DNA from 4 places in the Streptomyces hypolithicus genome. Region 1 is predicted to be linked to each of the others. Evidence: riboswitches for the same ligand, from Rfam matches in the RefSeq annotation. Region 1 holds a riboswitch; each other region holds the start of a gene.
The links. A riboswitch is a leader RNA that binds a small molecule or an ion and turns the genes downstream of it on or off. The one in region 1 is predicted to bind cyclic di-AMP.

Region 1 (7,158 bases):
GCCACGAGTGGCACGGCGACTGGAACTACACCCTCCGTCCCGAGGCGTTCGCCCAGGTCAATGACGCACCGGACCCCTTCGACCAGCCCAGCCCCGACCTCGCCTGGCTCTGCCACCCCGCCCTGACCGGAATGCCGGCCCAGGAATGGGACACGCTCATCACCACGATGACCACGCTCCACGAGGACCAGCGCGAGAAGAACCTGGATAAACGGCGCGGTCACCGCCCACGGCTCCAGGCCCCCGGCACCGGCCGGCGCCCCATGCTCACCCTCGCCGACCGGCTCCTGGCCACCGTCCTCCACCAGCGGCTCGGCCTGCCCCAAGTCGCCGTCGCCACCCTCTTCGGCGTCTGCCCCGAGACGATCAACAGGCGCATCCGCGACATCCGCCAGCTCCTGAAGACGATGGAGCACACCATCACGGCGGCCAGCTGCCAACTCGCCACACTGGCACACCTCTACGACCACGCGAGCGCGGTCGGCATCGCCCTCCCGCCGGAGATCAAGACGGCGAGTTAATGATCCGCAGGCCCTGAGTGGGAGCGGGACGCGCAGAACCGGAATCGCGTCAGCCAGTGATGGCGGACGTGGCCCGGGTCGCCGGAGTGTCCCACCAGACGGTGTCGCGCGTGCTCAACGGCGCCCCGCACGTCCGTCCGGGCACCCGTGACCGGGTGCTCGCCGCGATCCGGGAACTCGACTACCGCCCCAACGTCGCTGCCCGCGCCCTGGTCACCCGCCGTTCCCAGACCCTCGGTGTGGTCAGTTTCGGCAGTGCCCTGTACGGCCCCGCCTCCATGCTGGACGGCATAGAGCAGGCGGCGCGCAGCGCGGGCTACTTCGTGAGCGTGGCGAGCCTGCGCTCCCTGGACAGCCGCTCCATCCAGGAGGCCGTGGACCGGCTCAGGGACCAGGGCGTCGAAGGCGTTGTCGTGATCGCGCCGCACACCCCGGCGGTGCGGGCCGTCGCCAAGCTGTCGACGGCCGTTCCCGTGGTCGCCGTAGGCGCAGGCAGCGAATCCCGGGTGCCCACCGTGGCGGTCTGGCTGTCTGCGCTCACATGATCCTCGCTTCGGGAGGGGCTCCGACGCGGACTCCGTCCTCCCATTCAACGCCGACACCGCCGTCCGCGCATCAGCGGGCCGCTGGGTGAAGGAATTAGCCACCCGTACGTCGCGCGGCCCGCCGTACTCAGCGCAGTGCCGGGGTCAGGAGCCGACCTTGCGCTTGTTGTAGACGTCGAAGCCGACCGGCGCGAGCAGCACCAGGCCCTTGATGACCTGCTGGAAGTCGGTGCCGATGCCGACCAGCGACATGCCGTTGTTCAGCACACCGAGCACCAGCCCGCCGATGATCGCGCCCAGTACGGTCCCGACGCCGCCGGAGGCCCGCGCTGGCCGGGCTGGTCTTCGCCGCCCGGCTCAACGCGGGCACACCGCAGGGCGGTTCGACAACGCGGTGCAGCAGGGCGTCTGGCACGGGCCGCTGTCCGGCCTCAGGCCAACCTCGACGACGCGTCCGCCCGGTACGGCAAGCCGGTCCTGGTCGCTGAGACGGCGTGCGCGCACACCCTCGTGAACGACGGCGACCTGGAGAACAACGTCGCCAGGGCCGATCAGCTGATGTCCCGCTATCCGGCCACGCCGGCGGGTCAGGCCGCCAACCCGCGTGACGTTACGCCGAGCAGTCCGCCGCCGCACCACACGACCCGGCCCACGGGGGCCGGTGAAGGGGCTGCGCAACGGTGCCCGGCGTGCCCCGCACGCCCCGGCGCGCCCGCGAGCCTGGACTGCGCCTGACCGGACCATGACTTCATCCTGCTATTTCCGATATGGGCGATTTTCCGTACGCGTGACGCACCGCCACGCCCTGCCCCCTTCGGGGAGCAAAAAGGACAAATCAATTGGCCGGTTCCGGTGACATGGGTCACGCGGGCCGAGCTGTGTGCGGCGTCACGGACCGGTACGGAACCCTTGTGCCGGAAGCGAGTTGAGTGGCCTGTAGATCAATTGCGAGGCCATTCTTCGGGGGCTTTCCTGTTGCGCGGATTACATTTCCGAATTCGAGGCTTGTTCGCCGCGGCCTTTCTCGCTTAACGTCACCGTCAATCCGGTCGGACCGCCTAATCCTGCCACCGTCCGGAATCCCCCGACACTCACGCACGGCAGGAACGGGAGACCCAGTTAAGTCGCCGGTCCGGTATCCGGAACGGCTTGGGGTGAAGTCGCACGCTGCGTGCGACCGGACATCTCCAGTCCGAACCCGACAGCTCATCTCGTAGGCGACGGAGAGGAATTCGTCATGCCCTCAAAGGGTAAGCACCATCGTTCCAGGTTCAGCCCGCTGGCCCGCGGCCTCGTCGCCGTGAGCGCCGGCAGCGCCGTGCTCGCGCTGCCGATCCTCGGCTCGGCCACCGCCCAGGCGGCCGAGCCCGCCGCCGCGCAGAAGGCCGCCGCCACCTACTCGGTGGTCGCGGGCGACTCGCTGTCGAAGATCGCTGAGAAGCGTTCGCTGACCGGCGGCTGGAAGCAGCTGTACAAGGACAACCGCAAGGTCGTCGGCGACGACCCGGCGCTGATCCACCCCGGTCTCAAGCTGACCATCGGCGCCAAGGCCCCGGCGAAGGCTCCGGCCAAGCCGAAGGCCAAGGCTCCCGCCAAGGCGGCGACCCCGGCGAAGGCCGACGCGGACCGCGCGTCGACGTCCGCCCGCGCCGACCGCTCCGAGCGCCCCCAGCAGGCCGCGACGTACACCAACGACCTCGACGGCTGGATCAAGGAATCACTGGCCATCATGGCCGAGCGTGGTATCCCCGGTACATACGAGGGAATTCACCGCAACATCATCCGTGAATCCGGCGGCAATCCCCTTGCCATCAACAACTGGGACGTCAACGCCGCAGCCGGAACGCCTTCCAAGGGCCTCCTTCAGGTGATCAAGCCGACGTTTGACGCCTACTGGGTTCCCGGCACTTCCAAGGACAGTTACGACCCGGTCGCCAACATCACGGCCGCGTGCAATTACGCCGCTGACCGGTACGGCTCGATCGACAATGTGAACGGCCCCTACTGATATTCCGTCAGGTGCCTTGACCGGCTGAGGAACGACTCGATCCGGTCGTATTCGGGCTCGCCGTCGGCGACCACCACCCGGTAGTGACAGGAGAAGCTGTCGCCGGGCGGCAGGGCGAACTCCTCGTGGAACGCCCAGGAGACGGCGACGGTGGGAGTGGGCTCGGAGCGTACGAACCAGTGGGACGACGGGTGCATGGTGCCGTCGTCCCACTGGGCGTTCCGCTGGGCATTCGGCTGGGAGTTCCGCCACGGGGCGTGCTGGGCTTCGGCGAAGACGAGGGTGCTCGGCGCCTCGACGAGAACACGCCGACGGGATCGCTCCTGATCGTCGGCGGCTTCGCGGTGACGGCCGCCTCCGCCTGGTTCGCGACACCACTGGCGGTCCCCGTCCTCGGCGCCGTCATGGCATTCGCCGTCGCCGTCGAGACCCGGCACGCGGATGCCCGCAGGACGCGCCCTGATCCAGACCGGCCGTCTCAGCTCTGCGCCTGCTCCAGCCAGCGCGTCACCATGCGGACGTCGCGGGCGACCGCCACACCCGAGGCGCCGTGCGCCCCCGGCAGAGAGGGCAAGGTCACAGCCGTAGACCCTGCTGCTCATCCGTTCCGCTGTCCTAACATCCGAGCATGACGGTTCTCCCCGATGACGGGCTTTCGCTCGCCGCTGAGTTTCCGGACGCCTCCCACGACCAGTGGCAGCGCCTCGTCGAGGGCGTACTGCGCAAGTCGGGCAAGGACGTTACGGGCCCGGCGGCCGAGGAGGCGCTGGCGACGGCGCTCGACGACGGGCTCGTCGCCCGTCCCCTCTACACGGCACCCACCGACGTCCCCGACACCGGATACCCGGGTTTCGCCCCCTACGTCCGCGGGGGCAGGCCCGTGGGCGGCTGGGACGTGCGGCAGCGGCACACGTCGGCCCAGGCAGGACCCGCCAACGAGGCCGTGCTCGCGGACCTCGAAAACGGTGTGACGTCGCTGTGGCTGTCCATGGACGGGGCCGGCGACGGCCTGCCCGTGACCGGCCTCGCGCAGGTCCTCGACGGGGTCTATCTCGACCTGGCGCCCGTCATCCTCGACGCGGGCGGCGAAACCGCCGCCGCCGCGGCCGTGTTGCTGCGGCAGTACGAGCAGCGGGGCGTCGCCCGTGACGCGGCGCGTGGCAACCTCGGCGCGGACCCCCTGGGGCTCGCCGCCCGCACCGGCGAGGCCATGAACCCCGGCTACGCGGCCGACGCCGCGGAGCTGGCGCGGCGCTGCCACGAGCAGTACCCGGGGCTGCGGGCGCTGACCGTCGACGCGCTGGCGTACCACGAGGCCGGGGCGTCCGCCGCCCAGGAGCTGGGCATCTCGCTCGCGACCGGTGCGGCGTACCTGCGACTGCTCACCGGCGCCGGACTGCCGGCCGAAGCGGCCCTGCGGCAGCTGGAGTTCCGGTACGCCGCCACCGCCGACCAGTTCCTGACCGTCGCCACCCTCCGGGCGGCCCGCCGCCTGTGGGCCAGGGTCGCCGAAGTATGCGGGGCCGCTGATGCTGGCGCGCAGCGCCAGCACGCCGTGACCTCGCCGGTGATGATGACCCGCCGCGACCCGTACGTGAACATGCTCCGCGCCACCGTCGCCTGCCTTGGCGCGGGTGTCGGCGGCGCCGACGCCGTCACCGTGCTGCCCTTCGACCACGAGCTGGGCCTGCCCGACGCCTTCGCCCGCCGCATCGCGCGCAACACCTCCACGATCCTGCTGGACGAGTCGCACCTGGGCCGCGTCGCCGACCCGGCCGGCGGCTCCTGGTACGTCGAGCGGCTCACCGACGAACTCGCCCACGCGGCCTGGGCGTTCTTCCAGGAGCTGGAACGGGCGGGCGGCCAGGAGACGGCGCTGTCCACCGGCCTCGTCGGCGAGCGCATCGCCGCCACCTGGGCGCAGCGCAAGAAGAAGCTCGCCAAACGCCGCGAACCGATCACCGGCGTCAGCGAGTTCCCGAACCTGGCCGAGAAGCCCGTCGTACGTCAGCCCGCGCCCGCCGGCCCGTCCGGCGGCCTGCCCCGGGTGCGCCGCGACGAGGCGTACGAGGAGCTGCGCGCACGCTCCGACGCGCACCTGGCCGCCACCGGCGCCCGGCCGCGCGTCTTCATCGCCGCGCTCGGCCCGGCGTCCGCGCACACCGCCCGGGTGGCCTTCGCCGGCAACCTCTTCCAGGCCGGCGGCGTCGAGCCGGTCCACGACCCGGTGTCGGTGGACGCCGCCACGGCCGCCGAGGCGTTCCGGCGCAGCGGCGCCGAGGTGGCCTGCCTCTGCTCCAGCGACGCGCAGTACGCACAGGAGGCCGAGCAGGTCGCCGCCGCCCTCAGGTCGGCAGGCGCGAGGCAGGTGCTCATCGCGGGCCGGCCCGGCGGCCACACCGGAATCGACGACCACATCTTCGCGGGCTGCGACGCGGTGAGCGTCCTGACCTCCGTACTCGATCGCATGGGAGCACCGGCGTAATGCAGATTCCCGACTTCTCCCAGGTGCCTCTGGGCTCCGTCGCGCCCGCCACGGCCACCGAGGAACAGTGGCGCGCCGCCGTGAAGGAGTCCACCGGCAGCAGCGCCGAAGACCTGCTGTGGGAGACGCCCGAGGGCATCGCCGTCAAGCCGCTCTACACCGACGACGACGTGGCGGGGCTCGACTTCCTCTCGACGTACCCGGGCGTCGCGCCGTATCTGCGCGGCCCCTACCCGACGATGTACGTCAACCAGCCGTGGACCATCCGTCAGTACGCCGGTTTCTCCACCGCCGAGGAGTCCAACGCCTTCTACCGCCGCAACCTCACCGCGGGTCAGAAGGGCCTCTCGGTCGCCTTCGACCTGCCCACGCACCGCGGCTACGACAGCGACCACCCGCGGGTGACCGGTGATGTCGGCATGGCGGGCGTCGCCATCGACTCCATCTACGACATGCGTCAGCTCTTCGACGGCATCCCGCTGGACAAGATGTCCGTGTCGATGACGATGAACGGCGCCGTGCTGCCCGTCCTCGCCCTCTACATCGTGGCGGCGGAGGAGCAGGGCGTACCGCCGGAGCAGCTCGCGGGGACCATCCAGAACGACATCCTCAAAGAGTTCATGGTCCGCAACACCTACATCTATCCGCCCGGCCCCTCGATGCGGATCATCTCCGACATCTTCGCGTACGCCTCGCAGAAGATGCCGCGCTACAACTCCATCTCCATCTCCGGCTACCACATCCAGGAAGCCGGCGCGACGGCCGACCTGGAGCTCGCCTACACGCTCGCTGACGGCGTCGAGTACCTGCGGGCCGGCCGGGAAGCCGGCCTGGACGTGGACGCCTTCGCACCGCGGCTGTCCTTCTTCTGGGCGATCGGCATGAACTTCTTCATGGAGATCGCCAAGCTGCGTGCCGCCCGGCTGCTGTGGGCCAAGCTCGTCAAGGACTTCGAGCCGAAGAACGCCAAGTCACTGTCCCTGCGCACCCATTCGCAGACCTCCGGCTGGTCGCTCACCGCCCAGGACGTTTTCAACAACGTCACACGTACGTGCGTGGAGGCGATGGCCGCGACCCAGGGCCACACCCAGTCGCTGCACACCAACGCCCTCGACGAGGCCCTCGCCCTGCCCACCGACTTCTCCGCCCGCATCGCCCGTAACACCCAGCTCCTGCTCCAGCAGGAGTCGGGCACCTGCCGGGTCATCGACCCGTGGGGCGGCAGCGCGTACGTCGAGAAACTCACCCATGACCTGGCGCGACGCGCCTGGCAGCACATCCAGGAGGTCGAGGCCGCCGGCGGCATGGCGAAGGCCATCGACGCGGGCATCCCGAAGCTCCGCGTCGAGGAGGCCGCGGCCCGCACCCAGGCCCGTATCGACTCGGGACGCCAGCCGGTCATCGGCGTCAACAAGTACCGCGTGGAGACCGACGAACAGATCGACGTCCTCAAGGTCGACAACTCCTCGGTACGCACCCAGCAGATCGCCAAGCTGAAGCGGCTGCGGGCCGAGCGCGACGACAGCGCCTGCCAGGACGCGCTGCGCGCACTGACCGACGCGGCGGGCCGTGCCCCGGGGCCGGGACTGGACGGCAACC
Region 2 (7,158 bases), 2.9 Mb from region 1:
TCCCCAGCGGGGTCGACGCGTGGCTGGTGACCCGGTACGCCGATGCCCGGCAGGCGCTCGCCGACCTCCGGCTGTCCAAGGACCCGGCCCACCACGCCGGATCGGCGCACGCCAAGGGCAGAACGGGCATCCCGGGCGAGCGTAAGGCCGACCTGATGACGCATCTGCTGAACATCGACCCGCCGGACCACACCCGGTTGCGGCGCCTGGTCTCCAAGGCGTTCACGCCGCGCACGGTGGCCGCGTTCGCGCCGCGCGTGCAGGAGCTGACCGACCGGCTCATCGACGCGTTCGCGGAGAAGGGAACCGCAGACCTCATCCACGACTTCGCGTTCCCACTCCCCATCTACGCGATCTGCGACCTTCTCGGCGTGCCCCGCGAGGACCAGGACGACTTCCGCGACTGGGCGGGAATGATGATGCGACACATGAAGCCGGGACAGGGCAGCGGTCCCCGTGGCGGTGTCGCCCGCTCGGTCAAGAAGATGCGCGACTACCTCGCCGAACTCATCCACCGCAAGCGCGAGGCCCCGGGCGACGACCTCATCTCGGGCCTGATCCGCGCCAGCGACCACGGCGAGCATCTGACCGAGAACGAGGCCGCCGCCATGGCCTTCATCCTTCTCTTCGCCGGGTTCGAGACGACTGTCAACCTCATCGGCAACGGGGTCTACGCCCTCCTGCGCAACCCGCGTGAACGCGACCGTCTGCAGCGCGCCCTCTCCGCGGGCGACACCGGCCTCCTCGCCACCGGGGTCGAGGAACTCCTGCGGTACGACGGCCCGGTGGAGCTCGCCACGTGGCGGTACGCCACCGAGCCACTCACCCTCGGCGGGCAGGACATCGCCGCCGGCGACCCGGTACTCGTCGTACTCGCCGCCGCCGACCGCGACCCCGACCGCTTCGACGACCCGGACACGCTGGACCTCTCACGACGCGACAACCCGCACCTCGGGTACGGCCACGGCATCCACTACTGCCTCGGCGCCCCCCTCGCCCGACTGGAAGGGCAGACGGCGATCGCGACGCTGCTGCGGCGTCTGCCGGATCTGCGGCTTGCGGTGGAACCGGACGATTTGCGGTGGCGTGGGGGCCTCATCATGCGCGGACTGCGCACGCTGCCGGTGGAGTTCACGCACCACAGCGAGTGACGACGCGTCACATTTGAGACCTTCACGTGATCTCTGCTCCATCGACTTGTGACAGACGTTCGAGTACGGCTACGTTCACCGTCAACCTCAGCCGTCACTCGAAAGGCCACCGCATGCGCTCCGGGAACGGTAGACACCGCCGACCCCGTCAGGCCCCAGCCCTCGTCGTCGCGGCGGGAGTCGCGGGATCGGCCATCGCCATTCCGCTGCTCGGCGCGACCGGCGCGAACGCTGCCGAGGTCACGACCTGGGACCGGGTCGCCGATTGTGAGAGCGGCGGCATGTGGAGCGCCGACCTCGACAACGGCTTCTACGGCGGACTCCAGATCTCGCAGGAGACCTGGTCGAGCTACGGCGGTACGGCCTACGCTCCGCGCGCCGACCTCGCCAGCCGCTCGCAGCAGGTCAAGATCGCCGAGAAGATACTGGCCGCGCAGGGGCCGCAGGCGTGGCCGAGCTGCGCGCTCATCACCGGCCTGACGGACAGTGACAAGGCTGCCCCCGCAGGCGGCTCGGCCGCCACCCCGTCTCCCGGCGAGACGTGGGCCCCGGAGGCGCCGGACGCCCCTGCCGACGGCAAGACCAAGAAGAGCGACGGCACCGACAGCACCGACGGGACCGAAAGCACCGAGAAGAACGGCGACGAGCCCCCGAAGCGCGACGCGTCGGAAGAGCCCGCCGAGCCCGCCCGCTCCGCGCCACCGGCCCAGCCCTCCGCGTCCGACGACGCCCCCGCCGCCGAAGCTGAGGACTCCGAGGCTCCGGCCGACCAGGACGCCTCCTCCAAGGGCAAGCACCGGGGTGAAGAGGCCCCGGAAGGCTCGGGCGACGTAATCGGCGAATCGGGCGAAAAGCGCGAATCGGGGCGCCATGCCTCGCGAGGTGACGCTTCGACACGTGACGGCTCCGGCACCGGAGCCGCTCCGGGCGTCGAGAACGCCGCGTACACCGTCCGCGCCGGCGACAACCTCTGGGCCATCGCCGACGCGCACGAGGTCCCCGGCGGGTGGCCGGCGCTCTACGAGGCCAACGACAAGGCCCTTGGGTCCGATCCGGACCTCATCATCCCTGGCCAGAGCCTCGATCTGGGCTGAAATCGGGGGTTTTTCGGGCCGTAATGTCCCGGTTGGGGCAAGTGAGACAAGGGTCTCTTCGCCTCAACTGGCGTGTCTGGCCCGGATGGTCCGTTTGTGCCCCCTCTGACCTGCGTCGATGAGGGTCGGAGGGGGGCAAGGAAGGGTGGTTGGCCCCCCATGTCCTTCTTTGAACTTCGGAACCTCTTGTGTCTACGGTCTGACCGCTCGCCACCGCGGGCCCCGTCGACCGTCACGCCGAATCCTGCCGTCGGTCGGGGGGAACCGACGCGTAAAGCGCCGTAGGCAGGAGCGGGGGACCCAGGTAAGTGCCGGGCCCGGCCCGTCGAGAGACGGAACGGAACCGGCTTGGGGTTAAGCCGCGCGCTAGGTCGCGCGGCCGGGCAACTCATTGGCCCGAACCCGACAGCTCACCTCGTAGGCGTCGGTGAGGAGATGTCGCATGCTGTTTTCCGGCAAGGCCAAGCACCGTCGCCCGTCCAAGGCCACTCGAATCGCCGCGCTCGCCGGCGTCACCGGCGCCGCTGTCGTCGCCCCGCTGATGGGTGCGTCGACCGCTTCCGCAGCCTCCGTCTCGACCTGGGACGCCGTCGCCCAGTGCGAGTCCGGCGGCAACTGGTCCATCAACACCGGCAACGGCTACTACGGTGGCCTGCAGTTCTCGGCCTCCAGCTGGGCCGCGGCCGGTGGCACGCAGTACGCCCAGACCGCCGACAAGGCGTCGAAGTCGCAGCAGATCGCCACCGCCGAGAAGCTTCTCGACATGCAGGGCCCGGGCGCCTGGGCCTGCGCCGGTGAAGGCGGCCTGACCAACGACGGTGTCGACCCGGGTGTCGACACCTCCGGCTCCTCCGAGCAGAAGTCCCAGCCGGCGCAGCAGCAGCCCGCCGCCCCGCGCGAGACCGAGCAGCCCGCCTCGCGCAGCGAGGTCCGTTCCGAGCCCGAGGCCCAGCCCGAGGCCCAGCCCAAGGCGCAGCCGAAGGCCGAGACGGCTCAGCCCGCCGCGCCGAAGAGCTTCGAGAAGGGCGACGGCGAGTACAAGGTGAAGTCCGGCGACACCCTCGGCAAGATCGCCAAGGCCGAGAAGGTCAAGGGCGGCTGGGAGAAGGTCTTCGAGCTGAACAAGGACATCGTCAGCGACGCCGATGTCATCTACCCGGGCCAGCAGCTGCACCTCAGCTGATCGGCTGACCCGGAACCCCGAGCACCCCGGCACGGCGCGCCTTCCCCCCCGAACGCGCCGGGCCGGGGTTTCGGCGTTACCGCCCCGGTGCCGTTACCGCCCAGTCCTTGGACCGGGCACGGTGCCGCGCCGCCAAGAGTTCATCCCCTATTACGGGTATTCGGGCGCGTTCCCGTCCCAGCGGGCGAGCGAACGGCAGGCCGCAGCCCGCAAGCCGGATAGGCTCTTGCCGCAAGGCCAAAGCGACCCTGCACCCCTAGCGTCACATCCCAGAAGGAGATGCTCGTGCCGTCCATCGACGTCGTCGTAGCCCGGGAAATCCTGGACTCCCGAGGCAACCCCACGGTCGAGGTCGAGGTCGGCCTCGACGACGGCAGCACCGGTCGTGCTGCTGTCCCCTCCGGTGCCTCCACCGGAGCGTTCGAGGCCATTGAGCTTCGCGACGGTGACCCCAGCCGCTACCACGGCAAGGGTGTCGAGAAGGCCGTCCTCGCCGTCATCGAGCAGATCGGCCCGGAGCTCGTCGGTTACGACGCCACCGAGCAGCGCCTGATCGACCAGGCGATGTTCGACCTGGACGCCACCGAGAACAAGGCATCCCTTGGCGCCAACGCCATCCTCGGCGTCTCCCTGGCCGTCGCGCACGCCGCCTCCGAGGCCTGCGACCTGCCGCTGTTCCGCTACCTGGGTGGCCCGAACGCGCACCTGCTGCCCGTGCCGATGATGAACATCCTCAACGGTGGGTCGCACGCCGACTCCAACGTCGACATCCAGGAGTTCATGATCGCGCCGATCGGCGCCGAGTCGTTCTCCGAGGCCCTGCGCTGGGGCACGGAGGTCTACCACACCCTCAAGTCCGTCCTGAAGACCAAGGGCCTGTCCACCGGCCTCGGCGACGAGGGCGGCTTCGCCCCGAACCTGGACTCCAACCGCGCCGCGCTCGACCTCATCCTTGAGGCCATCAAGCAGGCCGGTTACGTCCCGGGCGAGCAGATCGCGCTCGCGCTCGACGTCGCCGCGTCCGAGTTCTACAAGGACGGCAGCTACGAGTTCGAGGGCAAGTCCCGCTCGGCCGCCGAGATGACGGAGTACTACGAGGAGCTCGTGGCGGCGTACCCGCTCGTCTCCATCGAGGACCCGCTCTTCGAGGACGACTGGGCCGGCTGGAAGATCCTCACCGACAAGCTGGGCAGCAAGGTCCAGATCGTCGGCGACGACCTCTTCGTCACCAACCCGGAGCGCCTGGCCCGCGGCATCGAGGAAGGCGCCGCCAACTCGCTGCTCGTCAAGGTCAACCAGATCGGTTCGCTGACCGAGACCCTGGACGCCGTCGAGCTGGCCCAGCGCAACGGCTTCAAGTGCATGATGTCGCACCGCTCCGGCGAGACCGAGGACGTCACCATCGCCGACCTCGCCGTCGCCACCAACTGCGGCCAGATCAAGACCGGCGCCCCGGCCCGCTCCGAGCGCGTCGCCAAGTACAACCAGCTGCTGCGCATCGAGGAGATCCTCGACGACGCGGCCGTGTACGCGGGCCGCAGCGCGTTCCCGCGCTTCAAGGCCTAACGGCACCCGCACCACAGCCAGTCGTACGTACGTCCCCGCACTCGGTCCCGTACCGTGTGCGGGGACGTATGCGCGTGAAGGGGAGGCGGGGACATGGCCGCGAAGGACCGGGATCGGTTCTCCACAGCGACCAGGCTCAGGCTGCTCGGCGAGCAGACCGCCGCCCGCGTCTACCGTTCCCAGACCCGCCGTCAGGCCCGTCGCTCCCGGCTCACCGGCCGGGCCGCGCTCCTCGTCCTGGTCCTGTGCTCGCTGATCGTGGCGCTTGCCTACCCGATGCGGCAGTACGTGTCGCAGCGCGGCGAGATCGCCGACGAGCAGCGGCGGATGCAGGAGGCCGGCCGGCGCGTCGAAGAGCTCCGTGACGAGAAGGCCCGGCTCAAGGACGACGCGTACGTCGAGCGGCTGGCCCGCGAGCACCTGCACCTGGTGCGGCCGGGGGAGACGGGCTTCATCGTCTTCGACCCCGAGGCCCGCGAGCGGCGCCGCGACGACCTGGGGGACGCGGACCGCCCCTGGTACACCAACCTGTGGGACGGCGTGGACCAGGCCGACCGCAGGCAGCAGTAGCCACACACGCTGTTCGCAGCCACCCACCGCCCCCACGCACCCGACGCACCCGACGCACCCGACGCACCCGACGAACACGAAGGCACGTACGCACGCATGGACGCCGCACCCCCGACCACCCCGCGCACCGAGCCCACCGAGGTGGACATCGCCGCGTTCAAGCTCCAGCTGGGCCGCCCGCCGCGTGGGCTGCGCGCCATCGCGCACCGTTGCCCGTGCGGGCAGCCGGACGTGGTCGAGACGGCCCCGCGGCTGGAGGACGGCACACCGTTCCCGACGCTGTACTACCTCACCTGCCCGCGCGCCGCCTCCGCGATCGGCACCCTCGAAGGCTCCGGCCTGATGAAGCAGATGCAGGACCGTCTCGCCGAGGACCCGGAGCTGGCCGCCGCCTACCGCGCCGCCCACGAGGACTACATCGGGCGCCGCGACGCGATCGAGGTCCTCCAGGGCTTCCCCAGCGCGGGCGGCATGCCGGACCGGGTGAAGTGCCTGCATGTCCTGGTCGGGCACGCATTGGTGGCCGGTCCAGGCGTGAACCCGTTCGGTGACGAGGTGATCGCGTTGCTGCCCGAGTGGTGGGCGAAGGGCGCGTGCGTGACGCCGTGCGCCGACCGGGCCGGCCAGACCGGCCAGACCGTGACCGCTCAGGAGGACGCCAAGTGACCCGCGTCGCCGCCGTCGACTGCGGTACGAACTCCATCCGGCTGCTCGTCGCGGACGCGACGGTGCCCGACGGCGCCTCCGACAGCGCCTCGGGCGAGGGAGCGGCCGCCGGCGAACTCGTCGAGCTCGACCGGCGGATGCAGATCGTCCGCCTCGGCCAGGGCGTGGACCGCACCGGCCGCCTCGCCCCCGAGGCGTTGGAACGTACCTTCGCCGCCTGCCGGGAGTACGCCGACGTCATCAAGGCGCACGGCGCCGAGAAGATCAGGTTCGTCGCCACCTCTGCGTCCCGCGACGCCGAGAACCGGGACGAGTTCGTCCGCGGAGTCCTCGGCATCCTGGGCGTCCAGCCCGAGGTGATCACCGGCGAGCAGGAGGCCGAGCTCTCCTTCACCGGTGCCACACGGGAGCTGTCGGGCCGCGACGACCTGACGGGCCCCTACCTCGTCGTGGACATCGGCGGCGGCTCCACCGAGTTCGTCGTGGGCGAGGACCGGGTGCACGCCTCCCGCTCCGTCGACATCGGCTGTGTACGGATGACCGAGCGCCACCTGGTGCGGGACGGCGTCGTCTCCGACCCGCCCACGACAGGCCAGATCGCCGCCATACGGGCCGACATCCGGGCCGCGCTCGACCTGGCCGAGGAGACGGTGCCGCTGCGCGCGGCGCACACCCTGGTCGGGCTGGCGGGTTCGGTGACGACCGTGGCCGCGATCGCGCTGGGCCTCGACGCGTACGACTCGGCGGCGATCCACCACTCACGGATCTCCCGCGAGCGGGTCGAGGAGATCGTCGGCGGCCTGCTGGTGGCGACGCATGCCGAGCGGGCCGCGATCCCCGTGATGCACCCAGGCCGGGTGGACGTGATCGGGCCGGGCGGGCTCGTACTCCTGGAGATCATGGAGCGGACCGGGGCCCGGGAAGTCGT
Region 3 (7,158 bases), 270 kb from region 1:
TACGGGCGGCTTCGCCGGTCAGGGGCGCGCCGCGGGGGTCGGTGTGCTCCCCGAGCAGGTCGCGGATCTGGGCGGCGGCGCCGCTCTCGTCGATGTCGTCGTACTCGGGCACCCTCCCGGGCTCGGCGGCCTGCCGCCGCCACTGGGCGTACTTCACGGCCTCGGCGAGCGCACGGACGGCGCGCTCGGCGGCGGGATAGGCAGGAATCCGCCGCCCGGCGGCCACGTCGGGCCCCGGGGGCGTTTCCGGAGCTGGGGTCGCTTCCGGAGCTGGGGCCGCTTCCGGCCCGTCGAGGGGGTCCCTCCCGTGTCCTTCAGGCCTTGGGCGAGTTTGCGGACCGGGGTCCGCGGTCCCCGCCCCAGGAACGGGCCGCCGCGTCCCCGGACGGGCCGTACTCGTCGCCGCGGCCAGCGCATCCGCCAGCGCGCCCATCTCCACATGCACCACCGCCACCGGCTTCGCCGGCCCCGCCCCGGCCGCCGCCCGCAGCGCCCCCGCCAGCACCTCACCGTCGCCGGACTCCATCGCACCGTTCTCCCCGACCCAGGGGATCGCCGTGACCACGACCGCGTCGCACGAACCGTCCGCCAGCGCCTGAGCCAGCGCCGCGCGGAAATCGGCGGGTGTGGCCCCCGTCGTCAGGTCACGCGGCGGCAGCGGCCGCAGCCCTTCCGCCAGGCACGCGTCGTACGTCAGCAGCCCGAGCGACTCGGAGTTGCCCAGGATCGCGACCCGCGGCCCGGCCGGCAACGGCTGCCCGGCGAGCAGCAGCCCCGCGTCGACCAGCTCGGTGACCGTGTCGACCCGGATCACCCCGGCCTGCCGCAGCAGTGCCGAAACCGTCGCATCCGGGATGCGCGTGACCGGCACCGCGTGCCCCGGCGGCGCGCTCCCGCTGTGCCGCGCGCCCTTCACCACGACGACAGGCTTCGCCACGGCCGTGCGCCGGGCAAGGCGGGTGAACTTGCGCGGGTTGCCGATGGACTCCAGGTAGAGCAGGACGACATCGGTGTCCGGATCCTCGTACCCGTACTGGAGGAAGTCGTTTCCGGACACGTCCGCCCGGTTGCCGGACGAGATGAACGAGGACAGACCCGCCCCCCGCCGGTAGAGGCCGGACAGCAGGGCGATGCCGATCGCGCCCGACTGGGTGAACAGGCCGATGCGCCCGCGCGCGGGCGGCTCCGGCGCGAGCGAGGCGTTGAGCCGTACCGCCGCGGAGGTGTTGATGACCCCGAAGGCGTTCGGGCCGATGATGCGCATGCCGTACGACCGCGCCTGGCACACCAGTTCACGCTGGCGCGCCCGCCCCTGCGCGCCGCTCTCGGCGTATCCGGCGGACAGGACGACCAGTCCCTGGACCCCGCTCTCACCGCAGTCGGCGACAGCCTCCGGCACCCGGTCGGCGGGCACGGCCAGCACCGCGAGGTCGACGGGCGAACCGATCCCGGCGACGGAGCGGTGCGCGGGCACGCCGTCGAGCGCGTCGACGTCCTCGGGGAAGGCTCGGTTCACGGCGTACGTACGCCCGGTGAATCCCGCGGCGAGCAGGTTGCGCAGAACCGTCCGGCCCACCCCGCCCTCCGCGCGCCCCGCCCCGACGACCACGACGGAGCCGGGCGCGAGGAGGCGCTGCACGGAGCGGGACTCGGCGCGTTGCTCACGGGCGCGCTGCACGGCGACGGAGCGGTCGGTCGGTTCCAGGTCGAATTCGAGGTGGACCACGCCGTCCTCGAAGCTGCGCTTCTGGGTGTAGCCGGCGTCCGTGAACACCTTGATCATTTTGTTGTTGGCGGGCAGCACCTCCGCCACGAAGCGCCGGATCCCGCGCTCGCGGGCGACCGCCCCGATGTGTTCGAGGAGGGCGGAGGCCACGCCACGGCCCTGGTGGGCGTCCTGGACGAGGAAGGCGACCTCGGCGAGGTCGGCGCCCGGTCCGGACGCGGGGCGCCCGTCCGCGTTGATCCGGTCGAAGCGGACGGTGGCGATGAACTCCCCGCCGACCGTCGCCGCGAGGCCCACCCGGTCCACGTAGTCGTGGTGGGTGAACCGGCGCACGTCCCTGTCGGAGAGGCGGGGGTACGGCGCGAAGAAGCGGTAGTACTTCGACTCGTCCGACACCTGCTCGTAGAAGCTGATCAGGCGCTGCGCGTCGTCGACGGTGATGGGGCGGATCCGCGCCGTGCCCCCGTCGCGCAGCACGACGTCTGCTTCCCAGTGAGCCGGGTACGCGTGGTTCCCGTGCCCATCGACCGCTGCCTGCTCCATCGGGGGCTGCATGACGGAAGCCTACGGGTCGCGGGCGCGGTGCGGGCGGGGCAGGCTGAGGATGGCCGGTGGGCGCCCCGGGCGCGGGAGGCAGGGTCGGGGCTGCCGTGACGACATGAGAGAATGGTCTAGACAACCGTAAGCATATGAAGGGCAACACCATGGTTGAGCGCCGTGTCACCGTCGGCTGGGCCGAGGGCCTGCACGCCCGGCCCGCCTCCATCTTCGTTCGCGCGGCGACCGCCTCTGGCGTCCCGGTGACGATCGCCAAGGCCGACAGCAAGCCGGTGAACGCCGCTTCCATGCTCGCGGTGCTCAGCCTGGGCGCGCAGGGTGGCGAAGAGATCGTGCTCGCCTCCGAGGAAGCCGGCTCCGACGCCGCCCTCGACCGTCTGGCGAAGCTGGTCTCCGAGGGGCTCGACGAGCTTCCCGAGACCGTCTGACGACTCCGGCGACACCTTCCCGTACTCGCGAAGAACCGCGGCGCCCGAAAGAAATCGGGCGCCGCGGTTATTTGTTGATGAGGCCGACATTCGGGCGGCAGAATGCGGGCAGCGGAATTCTGGTGGCGGAATTCTGGCAGCAAGAAGCAGCCCCGCCGATTCACCTTCTTTGTATACGGCCCGGCTGTTAATAAAGGCCACCCATGGTGTTTACGGGATGTTGCGAAGTCCTCACCTGAGCGCGCTGCCGGCCGGACCCGCGCAACCGGTGTGCCACCACAGCCCGTTCGACGTGCAGCGCCGTCAGCGACCGGGCCCGCTCGGCGTCACCGCGCGCCACGGCATCGACGATCGCACCGTGTTCGGCCCAGGACTTGGCCGGGCGGGCCGGCTGTTCCACGGCGTACATCCAGGCGATCTTGTGCCTGAGCTGGGTGAGCAGCGTCGTGAGGCCCGGGCTGCCGGACGCCTGGGCCAGCGTCTCGTGGAACCAGCCGCCGAGGGACCGCAGGTCCTCGCCCTCGCCCCGGCGGGCCCGGTCCTGACCGAGCCTGACCAGGCCGCGGAGCACCTTGAGGTGTGCCTCGGTACGGCGCTGGGCGGCGCGGGCCGCGCCCAGCGGCTCCAGCAGCGCACGGATCTCCAGCAGGTCGGCTGCCTCCCGCTCGGTCGGCTCGGCCACGCAGGCGCCCGCGTGTCGGCGGGTGGTGACGAACCCCTCGGACTCCAGCGTGCGCAGGGCCTCGCGCACGGGGACGCGCGAGACACCGTACCGACGCGCCAGCAGTTCCTCGGTGAGCCTGCTTCCGCGCTCGAAGACACCGGAGACGATGTCGTCACGGATCGCCGTGCACACCGATTGCGCGGGAATACGCATGACCGAACCTCCGCACTGATCCCCGCGAAACGCGGTCGATCGAAGCCTGTGCGGTGACTCTATTGCAAGGGTGCCGAAATTCCGACGGCGTGCGGGAATTCCCGGTCGGCTTCCGGACACGCCGAAAGACCCCGGCTCGATCCACATCCGGAGAGAGGAGAGCCGGGGCCTTCGTGGCAGAGGTGCTGCCGATGCGTCAGACGTTCACGCCGTGGCCGCGCAGGTAGGCCGTGGGGTCCAGGTCGGAGCCGTACTCGGCGGAGGTGCGGGCCTCGAAGTGCAGATGCGGTCCGGTGGAGTTGCCGGTCGAGCCCGAGAGGCCAATCTGCTGGCCACTGGTGACGGCCTGGCCGACGGAGACACCGATGGACGACAGGTGGCCGTACTGCGTGTAGGTGCCGTCGTTCATCTTGATGACGACGTTGTTGCCGTACGCCCCTCCCCAGCCGGCCTCGACGACGGTGCCCGCGCCCACGGAGACGACGGAACTCCCCGAGGCGGCGCGGAAGTCGACGCCGGAGTGGCTGCCGGATGACCAGAGCGAGCCGCCGGACTTGTAGCCGGTGGTCACCGCCGAGCCGGCCACCGGGAGGGTGTAGCCGCCCAGGCGCTCGCGCTCGGCGGCGCGGGCCGCGCGCTCATCCGCGGCACGCTCCTCGCGCTCCTCGCGCTCCTCGCGCTCCTTCTTCGCCTGCGCAGCGGCCTTCGCCTCGGCCTTGCGCTTCGCTTCCACCTTGCGCTTCGCTTCCACCTTGCGCTTCGCCTCGGCCTTGCGCTCGGCCTCCGCCTTGTCGGCGGCCTGCTGCTGGGCCGCGGCCTGGGCGCCTATCTGGTCGGCGAGGGAGTCGCCGATGACGATGGCCTGGGTCAGTCCGGTGTCCTCGACCGAGTGCGCCGCCTCGGCGCTGACGTCGGTGGGGGTGGCGAGAGCAGGCGCGGCGAGGCCGCCGATGACGCCGGTCGTGGTGAGGGCCGCGACACCCGCGATGTTCGCGCTCGTGCGCGTCAGGCGGCTGGGACGACGGTGCTTCCCGGTGGCACGGGTGAACGCCATGAAGTGGCTGATCCTTTCCTTCCTTCTCGCCTACCGGGTTAGCTGACGGGTTCGGAGCAGGAAGGTCTCCTACGGACCCCCTGCGTAGTACGTACGCACGCAGGACGTCCGATTCACCCCAGGGACTGCACGGGTCCCCGGCTCCCCAGGCTCGCGCCTGACGGGGACTCGGCGATGGCTGCCCGGTGCCGCGGATACGGCTCACTGCTGACGGACAGCCGGACAGACGCTAAACGGATCATCTTTCAATCACCAAATAGACACGAGGCTTTGTAACGCACCCCACAGGTCAGACGGGCAGCCTCCACAACAAAGGGGACATACGGGAAGGACCCCGGCGACCCGATGGGCCCCGGGGTCCTCCTTTCTCCCGCTTTGCGGGATGTGTGCAGCCTGACCGGCCGGTCGGCCAGTCAGCCGGTGACCACCGTCACGTCGCCGATACCGAGCGCCCTGACGGGCTCCTCGATCTGCGACGCGTCCCCGACGAGGACCGCGACCAGGTGGTCCTCGGGGAAGGCGCTGACGACCGCCGCGGTGGCCTCCACGGTGCCCGTGTCGGCGAGGCGGGCGTACAGCTGGGCCTGGAAGTCGTCGGGCAGGTGCTGCTCGACCTGGTCGGCGAGCGTGCCGGCGACGGCGGCAGCCGTCTCGTACTTGAGCGGCGCCACCCCCACCAGGTTCTGCACGGCGACATCGCGCTCGGCGTCCGTGAGGCCGCCGGCTGCCAGAGTGCGCAGAACCGTCCACAGGTCTTCGAGGGCCGGTCCGGTCGACTCGGTGTCGACCGAGCCGCTGATCGCGAGCATCGCGGCGCCTGCCGCCCCCTCTGGGGAGGAAGGGGAGGTGGAGCGCAGCACCTGGCCGAAGGCGCGCACGCCGTAGGTATAGCCCTTCTCCTCGCGCAGGACCCGGTCCAGGCGGGAGGTGAGCGTGCCGCCCAGGCAGTACGTGCCGAGCACCTGGGCCGGCCAGACACGGTCGTGCCGGTCCGGGCCGACCCGGCCGATGAGCAGCTGCGTCTGCACCGCGCCGGGACGGTCCACGATGACCACACGGCCAGAGTCGTCGGCCGTCACGGGAGGTACGGGACGCGCCTCGGCCGTGTCGCCCTTCCAGGCACCCAGGGTGTCGGCCAGGACGGCGTCCAGGTCGGTGCCCTCAAGGTCGCCGACGACCACGGCGGTGGCGGTCGCGGGGCGCACGTGCGCCGCGTAGAAGCCCTTCACGGCCGCGGAGTCGATACGAGCCACCGTCTCCTCGGTGCCCTGGCGCGGCCGCGACATGCGCGAGGTGGCCGGGAAGAGCTCCTTGGAGAGCTGCTTGGCAGCCCGCCGGGACGGGTTGGCCGTCTCGTGCGGGATCTCGTCGAGGCGGTTGTGCACCAGCCGGTCGACCTCGCCGTCGGCGAAGGCGGGGGCGCGCAGGGCGTCGGCGAGCAGCCCGAGCGCCTTGGGCAGCCGGGAGACGGGGACCTCCAGGGAGACCCGCACGCCCGGATGGTCGGCGTACGCGTCGAGGGTGGCGCCGCAGCGCTCCAGTTCAGCGGCGAACTCCTCGGCGGAGTGCTTGTCGGTGCCCTCGGAGAAGGCCCGCGACATGATGGTGGCGACGCCGTCGAGGCCTTCGGGCTCGGCCTCCAGGGGCGCGGCGAGGAAGATCTCGACGGCCACCACCTGCTGGCCGGGGCGGTGACAGCGCAGCACGGTCAGGCCGTTGGGCAGCGAGCCGCGCTCGGGGGCCGGGAAGGCCCACGGCGTCGGGGTGCCGGCCTGCGGCTGCGGGTGGAACGTCATGCTCACGGCTGCGGTGTCGGTCACTTGTCCGCCCCTTCCTGCGGGCCGGCCTGGGCGGCGGCCGCTACGGTGTCGTCGTCGGCGCCGGCCTCTTCGGCATCGGCGGGCGTGGGCTCGTACACCAGGACCGCCCTGTTGTCGGGGCGGAGCCGGGCCTTCGCGGCCGCCTGGACCTCGTCGGCCGTGATGTCGAGGACCCGCTGGACGGCGGTCAGGGCCAGCTGCGGGTCGCCGAACAGGACGGCGTACCGGCAGAGTTCGTCGGCGCGGCCCGCGACCGTGCCGAGCCGGTCGAGCCACTCGCGCTCCAACTGGGCCTGCGCGCGCTCCATCTCCTCGGGCGTGGGGCCTTCGGCGGCGAAGCGGGCCAGCTCCTCGTCGACGGCGCGCTCGATGTCGGGCACCTCCACGCCGGCGGAGGTCTTGACGTCCAGCCAGCCGAGCGAGGGCGCGCCCGCCAGGCGCAGCAGGCCGAAGCCGGCGGCGACGGCCGACCGGTCGCGGCGGACCAGGCGGTTGTGCAGCCGGGACGACTCGCCGCCGCCGAGGACGGTGAGCGCCAGGTCGGCGGCGTCGGCCTCGCGGGTGCCGTCGTGCGGCAGCCGGTAGGCGGCCATCAGCGCGCGGGCCGGGACCTCTTCGCGGATCTCCTCGCGCAGCTCCGCGCCGATGATGTCCGGCAGGGAGCCGTCGCGCGGCGGCTGCTTGCCGTCGTGGGA
Region 4 (7,158 bases), 1.5 Mb from region 1:
GAACCTCACCGAGGACGCCGACGACTTCGCGGACCGCGCCAGCCGCACCCAGGAGCGCATCGACCTCCAGGCCCGCCAGGCGGCGGAGAAGAAGCGCAAGGCCGAGGAGGCCGCCCGCAAGGAGGCCGCCCGCCCCAAGTTCGCCGTGCCGGTCGAACAGCGCGGCCTCAGCGCCTACTACGGGCAGGCCGGCGTCAACTGGATGTCCGTGCACTCCGGCATCGACTTCCCCGTCTCGTACGGCACACCGGTGATGGCCGCGACCGACGGCACCGTCCGCACGCAGTACAACAGCGCCTACGGAAACATGGCCATAGTGACGGCCGCGGACGGCACCGAGACCTGGTACTGCCACCTCAGCAGCATCAAGATTCGTTCGGGCCCCGTCCAGGCCGGCGACGTCATCGCGTACGCCGGAAACTCGGGCAACTCCACCGGCCCGCACCTCCACTTCGAGGTGCGCCCCGGTGGCGGGTCGGCGATCGACCCCCTGCAGTGGCTGCGCAATCAGGGCCTCAACCCGACGTAACCCGGCCCGACCCGAGCAGCCCCGCGCCGCGCCGCCCCCGTCTAGAGTTTCTGGACCGGCGCGTACCTCAGCAGCAGCTTCTTCGGCCGCTCGTCGCCGAAGTCGATCGTCGCCTGCGCGTCCGCCCCCGTCCCGGTCACCGTCATCACGGTGCCGAGCCCGAACTGGTCGTGCGTGACCCGGTCCCCCACCGTCAGTGCGATCACCGGCTTGTCCGACGTCCGCCGCGTCGCGAACCCGGAGGCGCCGCCGCCCCCGTTCCGGGACCGCGACGACGAGAGCGAGGCCGACAACGACGAAGCAACACCCGACACCGGCCCCGCCGGGGCCTGCGCACCTTTGCGCTTCCAGGTCAGATGCGTCTCCGGGATCTCCTCCAGGAACCGCGACGGCGGGTTGTACGAAGGCTGCCCCCACGCGCTGCGCATCGTCGCCCGCGTCAGATACAGCCGCTCGCGGGCGCGCGTGATGCCGACGTACGCGAGCCGGCGCTCCTCCTCCAGCTCCTTGGTCTGGCCGAGCGCGCGCATGTGCGGGAAGACGCCGTCCTCCATCCCGGTCAGGAACACCACGGGAAACTCGAGCCCCTTGGCGGTGTGCAGCGTCATCAGCGTGATGACCCCCGACCCGCCCTCGTCGTCGTCGTCGGGAATCTGATCCGAGTCGGCGACCAGCGCCACCTTCTCCAGGAACTCGGCCAGCGTTCCCGGCTCGGTCTCCTGCCGGTCCTGCTCGAACTCCAGGGCCACGGACGCCAGCTCCTGAAGGTTCTCGACGCGCGTCTCGTCCTGCGGATCGGTCGAGGCCTGCAGCTCGGCGAGATAACCGGTCCGCTCCATGACCGCCTCCAGCACCGTGGCCGGTCCGGCGCCCGACTCGACGATCGTACGCAGCTCCTCCATGAGCGTGTTGAAACGCTTCACGGCGTTCGCTGAGCGGGCCGCCATGCCGTACGCCTCGTCCACGCGCCGCAGCGCCTGCGGGAAACTGATCTTCTCGCGCATCGACAGCGCGTCGATCATCGCCTCCGCGCGGTCACCGATGCCCCTCTTCGGTACGTTCAGAATGCGGCGCAGCGGGACGGTGTCCTCGGGGTTCGCCAGGACGCGCAGGTACGCGAGCACATCCCTGACCTCCTTGCGCTCGTAGAAGCGCACACCGCCGACGACCTTGTAGGGCAGGCCGACGCGGATGAAGATCTCTTCGAAGACACGGGACTGGGCGTTCGTACGGTAGAAGATCGCGACGTTGCCGGCCTTGGCGTTACCGGCGTCGGTGAGCCGGTCGATCTCCTCGGCGACGAACTGCGCCTCGTCGTGCTCGGTGTCCGCGACATAACCGGTGATCTGCGCGCCGGTCCCGGCGTCCGTCCAGAGGTTCTTCGGGCGGCGGTTCTCGTTGCGCTCGATGACGGCGTTGGCCGCGGTGAGGATGGTCTGGGTGGAGCGGTAGTTCTGCTCCAGCATGATCGTCTTTGCTTGCGGGTAGTCCTCCTCGAACTGGAGGATGTTGCGGATGGTGGCACCGCGGAACGCGTAGATCGACTGGTCCGCGTCACCCACGACGCACAGCTCGCCCGGCGCCCGGTCCTCACCCGAGGGCCCCACCAGTTCGCGCACGAGTGTGTACTGAGCGTGGTTGGTGTCCTGGTACTCGTCGACCATGACGTGGCGAAAACGCATCCGGTAGTGCTCGGCGACATCCGGGAACGCCTGGAGCAGGTGCACCGTGGTCATGATGATGTCGTCGAAGTCCAGGGCGTTGGCCTCGCGCAGCCGCGCCTGGTACAGCCCGTACGCCTGGGCCAGGGTTTTCTCGAAGCCGTCGGCCGCCTGGCCGGCGAAGGTCTCTTCGTCTATCAGCTCGTTCTTCAGGTTCGAGACCTTGGCGCTGAACGCCTTCGGCGGGAAGCGCTTCGGGTCGAGGTCCAGGTCACGGCAGACGAGCGCCATCAGACGCTTGGAGTCGGCGGCGTCGTAGATCGAGAACGACGACGTGAAGCCGAGCTTCTTCGACTCGCGGCGCAGGATCCGCACGCACGCACTGTGGAAGGTGGAGACCCACATGGCGGCCGCACGCGGTCCGACGAGTTCCTCGACGCGCTCCTTCATCTCGCCGGCGGCCTTGTTGGTGAAGGTGATCGCGAGGATCTGGCCGGGGTGCACCCCCCGCTTGGCCAGCAGGTACGCGATCCGGTGGGTCAGCACCCTGGTCTTGCCGGAGCCCGCGCCGGCCACGATGAGCAGAGGCGAGCCCGAGTGCACGACGGCCTGGCGCTGTTCGGCGTTGAGCCCGTCGAGCAGCGCGGCGGCGTCCACGGCGGGACGCGGGGCGCCGTCCCGGTAGTACGCGTCCCTGGGCGGCGGGGGGCCGTCGAAGACACCGCCGAAGAGGTCGTGCGGAACCTCCTCCGGGGCGTGGTCCTCGGGGGGCGGCGGGGCCGCTGCCTCGGCGGGCTGGAGATCGGTCAGGAAGCTGTCGTCAAAGAGGCTGCTCATCGTCTACCAAGCTTAGGCGGGACCACCGACAGGCCGGCCCCGGATTGCCGTCTTCCCGCGGTCGTACGGGCGCCCGGCCGCCACGCGGACCCAGTACGCCGCTTCCGCGCCGGCCCGCCCCTCACCCCCACCTGTGACCTTGGCCACTTCGCACCTCTCGGCGGGAGGCCGTTCGGCCGCCCGGCAGGTCGCATTAGTGAAGCGGTAAACCTCTTCGGCAAAGGTCACGAAAATGTATCGGGCATATCGGCCATCAGGCTTCCCAGCGGCCAACGGAGTTGGCTAGCGTTCCCACTCGGGCGGCTCGTACCCCAACCGGCGAACGGCGCCGGACCGGGCGGCCCACGCCGAATCCGGCCTGCCCACGGGCAGTTCGGAACCGGGGACCCACGCGCACCACCTGGGGTGAATCGGTCCGCTGTCCCAAGGACCGTAGGGCACCTTCCGTTCCGCCCGAACCCGACAGCTAACCCGGTAGGCGGTCCACGGAAGGAGATGCCGGCCTTGGCCTCGCATCGCAAGCCGCGTACCCGGGTACGCACCACCGCTCCCGCCCTCGGGGTCACGACCGCGGCGCTCGCGTCCGTCGGCCTGCTCGCCCAGAGCGCCGGCGCGGCACCGGCCGCGCCCGCCGCACCCAAGCCGACCGTCGAGGAAGTACAGAAGAAGGTCGACGACCTCTACCGCCAGGCCGGCACCGCCACCCAGAAGTACAACCAGGCGAAGGAAGCCACCGAGCAGCAGCGGAAGTCGGTGGAGGGACTGCTCGACGCGGTCGCGCAGCGCACCGAGAGGCTGAACGAGGCCCGGCGCAAGCTCGGCAACTACGCGGCGGCGCAGTACCGGTCGGGGTCGGTCACCCCGACCGCCGCGCTGCTGCTCGCGGACAGCCCGCAGGCGTACTTCGACCAGAACCGGCTGATGGATCGGATGACCGAGCGTCAGCAGACGGACGTCCGCGACTTCGAGACGCGGCAGGCCGAGGCGTCGAAGAAGCGGGCCGAGGCGACGCGCGGCCTGGAGAAGCTGACCGAGTCGCAGTCCTCCCTCAAGGCGTCCAAGCAGGATGTCCAGCGCAAGCTCGGCGAGGCGCGTGGGCTGCTGTCCCGGCTGACCGCCGAGGAGAAGGCACGGCTGGCGGCGCTGGAGAAGGAGCGGGAGGCGGAGGCCAAGCGGAAGGCCGAAGCCAAGGCGAAGGCGGAAGCCGAGGCGGAAGCCGAGCGGCAGCGCACGCAGCAGGAGCAGGAGCAACAGCGGGAGGAAGAGGCCCGGCAAGACGAACCGACCCCCTCCGCCCCGGGCACCACCCCCGGAACCGGAAAGCCCCCCGCCACCACCCCGGACCCGGGCTCCGGCTCCGGCGCCGGCCTCGGCTCCGGTGACGCATACTCCGCCAAGGCCGAGAAGGTGCTCGCCTTCGCCCGCGCACAGATCGGCAAGCCGTACGTCTGGGGCGCGGCGGGGCCCAGCTCGTACGACTGCTCCGGCCTGACCCAGGGCGCCTGGAAGGCCGCCGGCGTCAGTCTCCCGCGCACCACCTGGGACCAGGTGAAGGTCGGCAGCCGCGTCCCGACCGACGACCTCAAGCCGGGTGACCTGGTCTTCTTCTACGACGACATCAGCCACGTCGGCATATACATCGGCGGCGGCAAGATGATCCACGCGCCGAAGCCCGGCGCGAACGTCCGCGAGGAGTCGATCTACTACATGCCGATCTACGGTAGCGTCCGCCCCGCGTAGCGCCCGCGCTACGCGACCTGTGCGGCCGCCCGCTCACGCACCGCCGTGGCGGGCGGCTTCGGCGCTCGACCCGAAGCCCGTCCCAGCCCGGCCAGCCCGGCCAGCCCGGCCAGCCCGGCCAGCCCGGCCATAGCAGGCTCTGCCCGTCTGGTTCCGGTGGTTCCGGTTGCTCCGCCGCATCGGTCACGGAAGAGCGGAATGCTGCATTCCGGCGCGGCTTCGCCTCTCATCGGCGATCACAGAAGCACCTATTTCTGCCACTGTCGGTCATTCCCACTCGGCCCCGTGACGCGCAGGTTTAGCGTCCTCCCCCAGGTGACCGACTCCCCACCGCCGCCCCTCCCCGGAGCAGCAGTCGGCCGCCACCGCCGGGAATCCGGCGGCGGGCCGCCCCCCGTGCGGTCCGCCGCCGGACTGCGACGCGGCCGACGTACAGGACGGAAGGACGTGGACGCCCTCGTGGCCACGCACCGAAGGCCCAAGCAGCGCATGCTGGGCGGCGGCACCGGCCGCACCGCCGCCACCCTCGCGCTCGCCGGAGCCGCGAGCGCCACGGCGTTCGACGGCGGCGCGCACGCGGAACCCGCGCTGACGACCGCCCAGGTGAAGGCGAAGGTCGACCGGCTCTACCACGACGCCGAGGTCGCCACCGAGAAGTACAACGGCGTGAAGGAAAAGTCCGGGCGCACGAGCGAGTCGCTGGACGCCCTGCGCGACGAAGCCGCGCGCCGGACCGACCGCCTCAACAGCGCCCGCAACGCGCTGGGCTCACTCGCCGCGGCCCAGTACCGCACCGGCGCCGTCGACCCCGCCGTGCAGGTCGCGCTGTCCTCGGACCCGGACCAGTACCTGGAACGTGCCGCGATCGCCGACCGGGCCGGCGACCGGCAGGCGGCCGCCGTGACCGGCATCCGGCGCGAGCTCGGCGAGATCGCGCAACTGCGCGCCGAAGGGGACGGCCACCTGGCGCGGCTGAAAGCCCAGCAGCGGGAGTTACGTACGCACAAGGCGCGCATCCAGGACAAGATCGGTGAGGCGCAGACCCTGCTGTCCCGCCTCACCGCGCGGGAGCGGGCCCAGTACGCCGACCAGGACGGCCACGGCGGCGCCACTGCCCCCCGGGCCGACCGAGCGAACCGCGACGCACCGCCCATGGGCGACGCCCCGAGCATTGGCCACGCCCCACGCATGGGCGACGCCCCGGCCCCCAACGCCCGCGCCGCGCAGGCGGTTTCCTTCGCGTACGGCGCCATCGGCAAGCCCTACGTCTGGGGCGCGACCGGCCCCTCCGCCTTCGACTGCTCCGGGCTCACCCAGGCGGCCTGGAAGGCGGCGGGCGTCTCCCTGCCCCGTACGACGTACACGCAGATCAACGCGGGCCGGCGGGTCTCACGCGCCGACCTCGCACCCGGCGACCTGCTCTTCTTCTACTCCGGCATCAGCCACGTCGGCCTCTACATCGGCGACGGCCAGATGATCCACGCCCCCCGCCCCGGCGCCCCCGTGCGGGTGGCGCCGATCGACCAGATGCCGTTCGCGGGGGCGACACGGCCTGCGTAGGCACGGCCGGGCGGGGTATGCGACGTACACAACACTCGTAAGCACCGTGAACCGTGACGGAGGACCGACATGCCGGGCATCATCAACCGGATCAAGCAGTACGCACGCAGCCCGCAGGGGCGCCGGACGATCGCGCAGGGACGCCAGGCCGCGTCCGACCCGAGAAGGCGCAGCCAGGCGAAGCAGCTGCTGAGCCGTCTGCGGGGTGGCCGCAGGCACTGAACTCCCTGTTCCGGGTCACTCGCCGTCGGCGGGGACCACCCGGTCGACGAGCTGAATGATCACGCCGTAATGATCACGCCGTTGGGATCGGTGACCTGGAACAGCCGCTCTCCCCAGGGCGCTTGACGTCCGTCAGACCAACCGCCGCGCCGTCGCCCACCGCGTCAGCTCGTGGCGGTTGGAGAGCTGGAGCTTGCGCAAGACCGCCGAGACATGGGACTCGACCGTCTTCACCGAGATGAAGAGCTGCTTCGCGATCTCCTTGTACGCGTACCCCCGCGCGATCAGCCGCAGCACCTCCCGCTCCCGCTGCGTCAGCCGGTCCAAGTCCTCGTCGACCGGCGGCGCGTCCGTCGACGCGAACGCGTCGAGTACGAAGCCCGCCAGGCGCGGCGAGAACACCGCGTCGCCGTCCTGCACGCGGAAGACCGAGTCGACGAGGTCCTTACCCGTGATCGTCTTCGTCACGTAGCCTCGCGCGCCCCCGCGGATCACGCCGATCACGTCCTCCGCCGCGTCCGACACCGACAGCGCCAGGAAACGCACCGGCTTCTCCGCCGCGCCCATCAGCGGCGCGCACCGGCGCAGCACCTCGACGCCGCCACCGCC

Region 2: linked by a shared signal. The riboswitch ahead of ACU6WZ_RS17360 (transglycosylase family protein) and the one ahead of ACU6WZ_RS03760 (LysM peptidoglycan-binding domain-containing protein) in region 1 are both predicted to bind cyclic di-AMP.
Region 3: linked by a shared signal. The riboswitch ahead of ACU6WZ_RS04855 (M23 family metallopeptidase) and the one ahead of ACU6WZ_RS03760 (LysM peptidoglycan-binding domain-containing protein) in region 1 are both predicted to bind cyclic di-AMP.
Region 4: linked by a shared signal. The riboswitch ahead of ACU6WZ_RS10400 (C40 family peptidase) and the one ahead of ACU6WZ_RS03760 (LysM peptidoglycan-binding domain-containing protein) in region 1 are both predicted to bind cyclic di-AMP.

What each region holds. Positions count from the first base shown of each region.
Region 1 is NZ_CM128811.1:769,437-776,594, reverse strand. It holds gene ACU6WZ_RS03780 (ISAzo13 family transposase) at 1-521, shown strand, start outside; gene ACU6WZ_RS03775 (LacI family DNA-binding transcriptional regulator) at 581-1,066, shown strand; partial or broken gene ACU6WZ_RS03770 (sugar ABC transporter permease) at 1,211-1,396, opposite strand; gene ACU6WZ_RS03765 (glycosyl hydrolase 53 family protein) at 1,475-1,801, shown strand; cyclic di-AMP (ydaO/yuaA leader) riboswitch at 2,139-2,301, shown strand; gene ACU6WZ_RS03760 (LysM peptidoglycan-binding domain-containing protein) at 2,304-3,074, shown strand; gene ACU6WZ_RS03755 (DUF6807 family protein) at 3,068-3,511, opposite strand; gene ACU6WZ_RS03750 (methylmalonyl-CoA mutase family protein) at 3,703-5,559, shown strand; gene scpA (methylmalonyl-CoA mutase) at 5,559-7,158, shown strand, end outside.
Region 2 is NZ_CM128811.1:3,665,416-3,672,573, forward strand. It holds gene ACU6WZ_RS17350 (cytochrome P450 family protein) at 1-1,151, shown strand, start outside; gene ACU6WZ_RS17355 (transglycosylase family protein) at 1,265-2,245, shown strand; cyclic di-AMP (ydaO/yuaA leader) riboswitch at 2,513-2,684, shown strand; gene ACU6WZ_RS17360 (transglycosylase family protein) at 2,688-3,428, shown strand; gene eno (phosphopyruvate hydratase) at 3,708-4,994, shown strand; gene ACU6WZ_RS17370 (FtsB family cell division protein) at 5,088-5,564, shown strand; gene ACU6WZ_RS17375 (DUF501 domain-containing protein) at 5,661-6,230, shown strand; gene ACU6WZ_RS17380 (Ppx/GppA phosphatase family protein) at 6,227-7,158, shown strand, end outside.
Region 3 is NZ_CM128811.1:1,043,653-1,050,810, forward strand. It holds gene ACU6WZ_RS04840 (bifunctional acetate--CoA ligase family protein/GNAT family N-acetyltransferase) at 1-2,281, opposite strand, end outside; gene ACU6WZ_RS04845 (HPr family phosphocarrier protein) at 2,431-2,712, shown strand; gene ACU6WZ_RS04850 (GntR family transcriptional regulator) at 2,900-3,589, opposite strand; gene ACU6WZ_RS04855 (M23 family metallopeptidase) at 3,786-4,643, opposite strand; cyclic di-AMP (ydaO/yuaA leader) riboswitch at 4,657-4,827, opposite strand; gene ACU6WZ_RS04860 (M16 family metallopeptidase) at 5,057-6,439, opposite strand; gene ACU6WZ_RS04865 (M16 family metallopeptidase) at 6,460-7,158, opposite strand, start outside.
Region 4 is NZ_CM128811.1:2,254,090-2,261,247, forward strand. It holds gene ACU6WZ_RS10390 (M23 family metallopeptidase) at 1-529, shown strand, start outside; gene pcrA (DNA helicase PcrA) at 571-3,027, opposite strand; cyclic di-AMP (ydaO/yuaA leader) riboswitch at 3,363-3,524, shown strand; gene ACU6WZ_RS10400 (C40 family peptidase) at 3,532-4,767, shown strand; gene ACU6WZ_RS10405 (hypothetical protein) at 4,776-4,898, opposite strand; gene ACU6WZ_RS10410 (C40 family peptidase) at 5,227-6,327, shown strand; gene ACU6WZ_RS10415 (hypothetical protein) at 6,397-6,549, shown strand; gene ACU6WZ_RS10420 (LuxR C-terminal-related transcriptional regulator) at 6,682-7,158, opposite strand, start outside.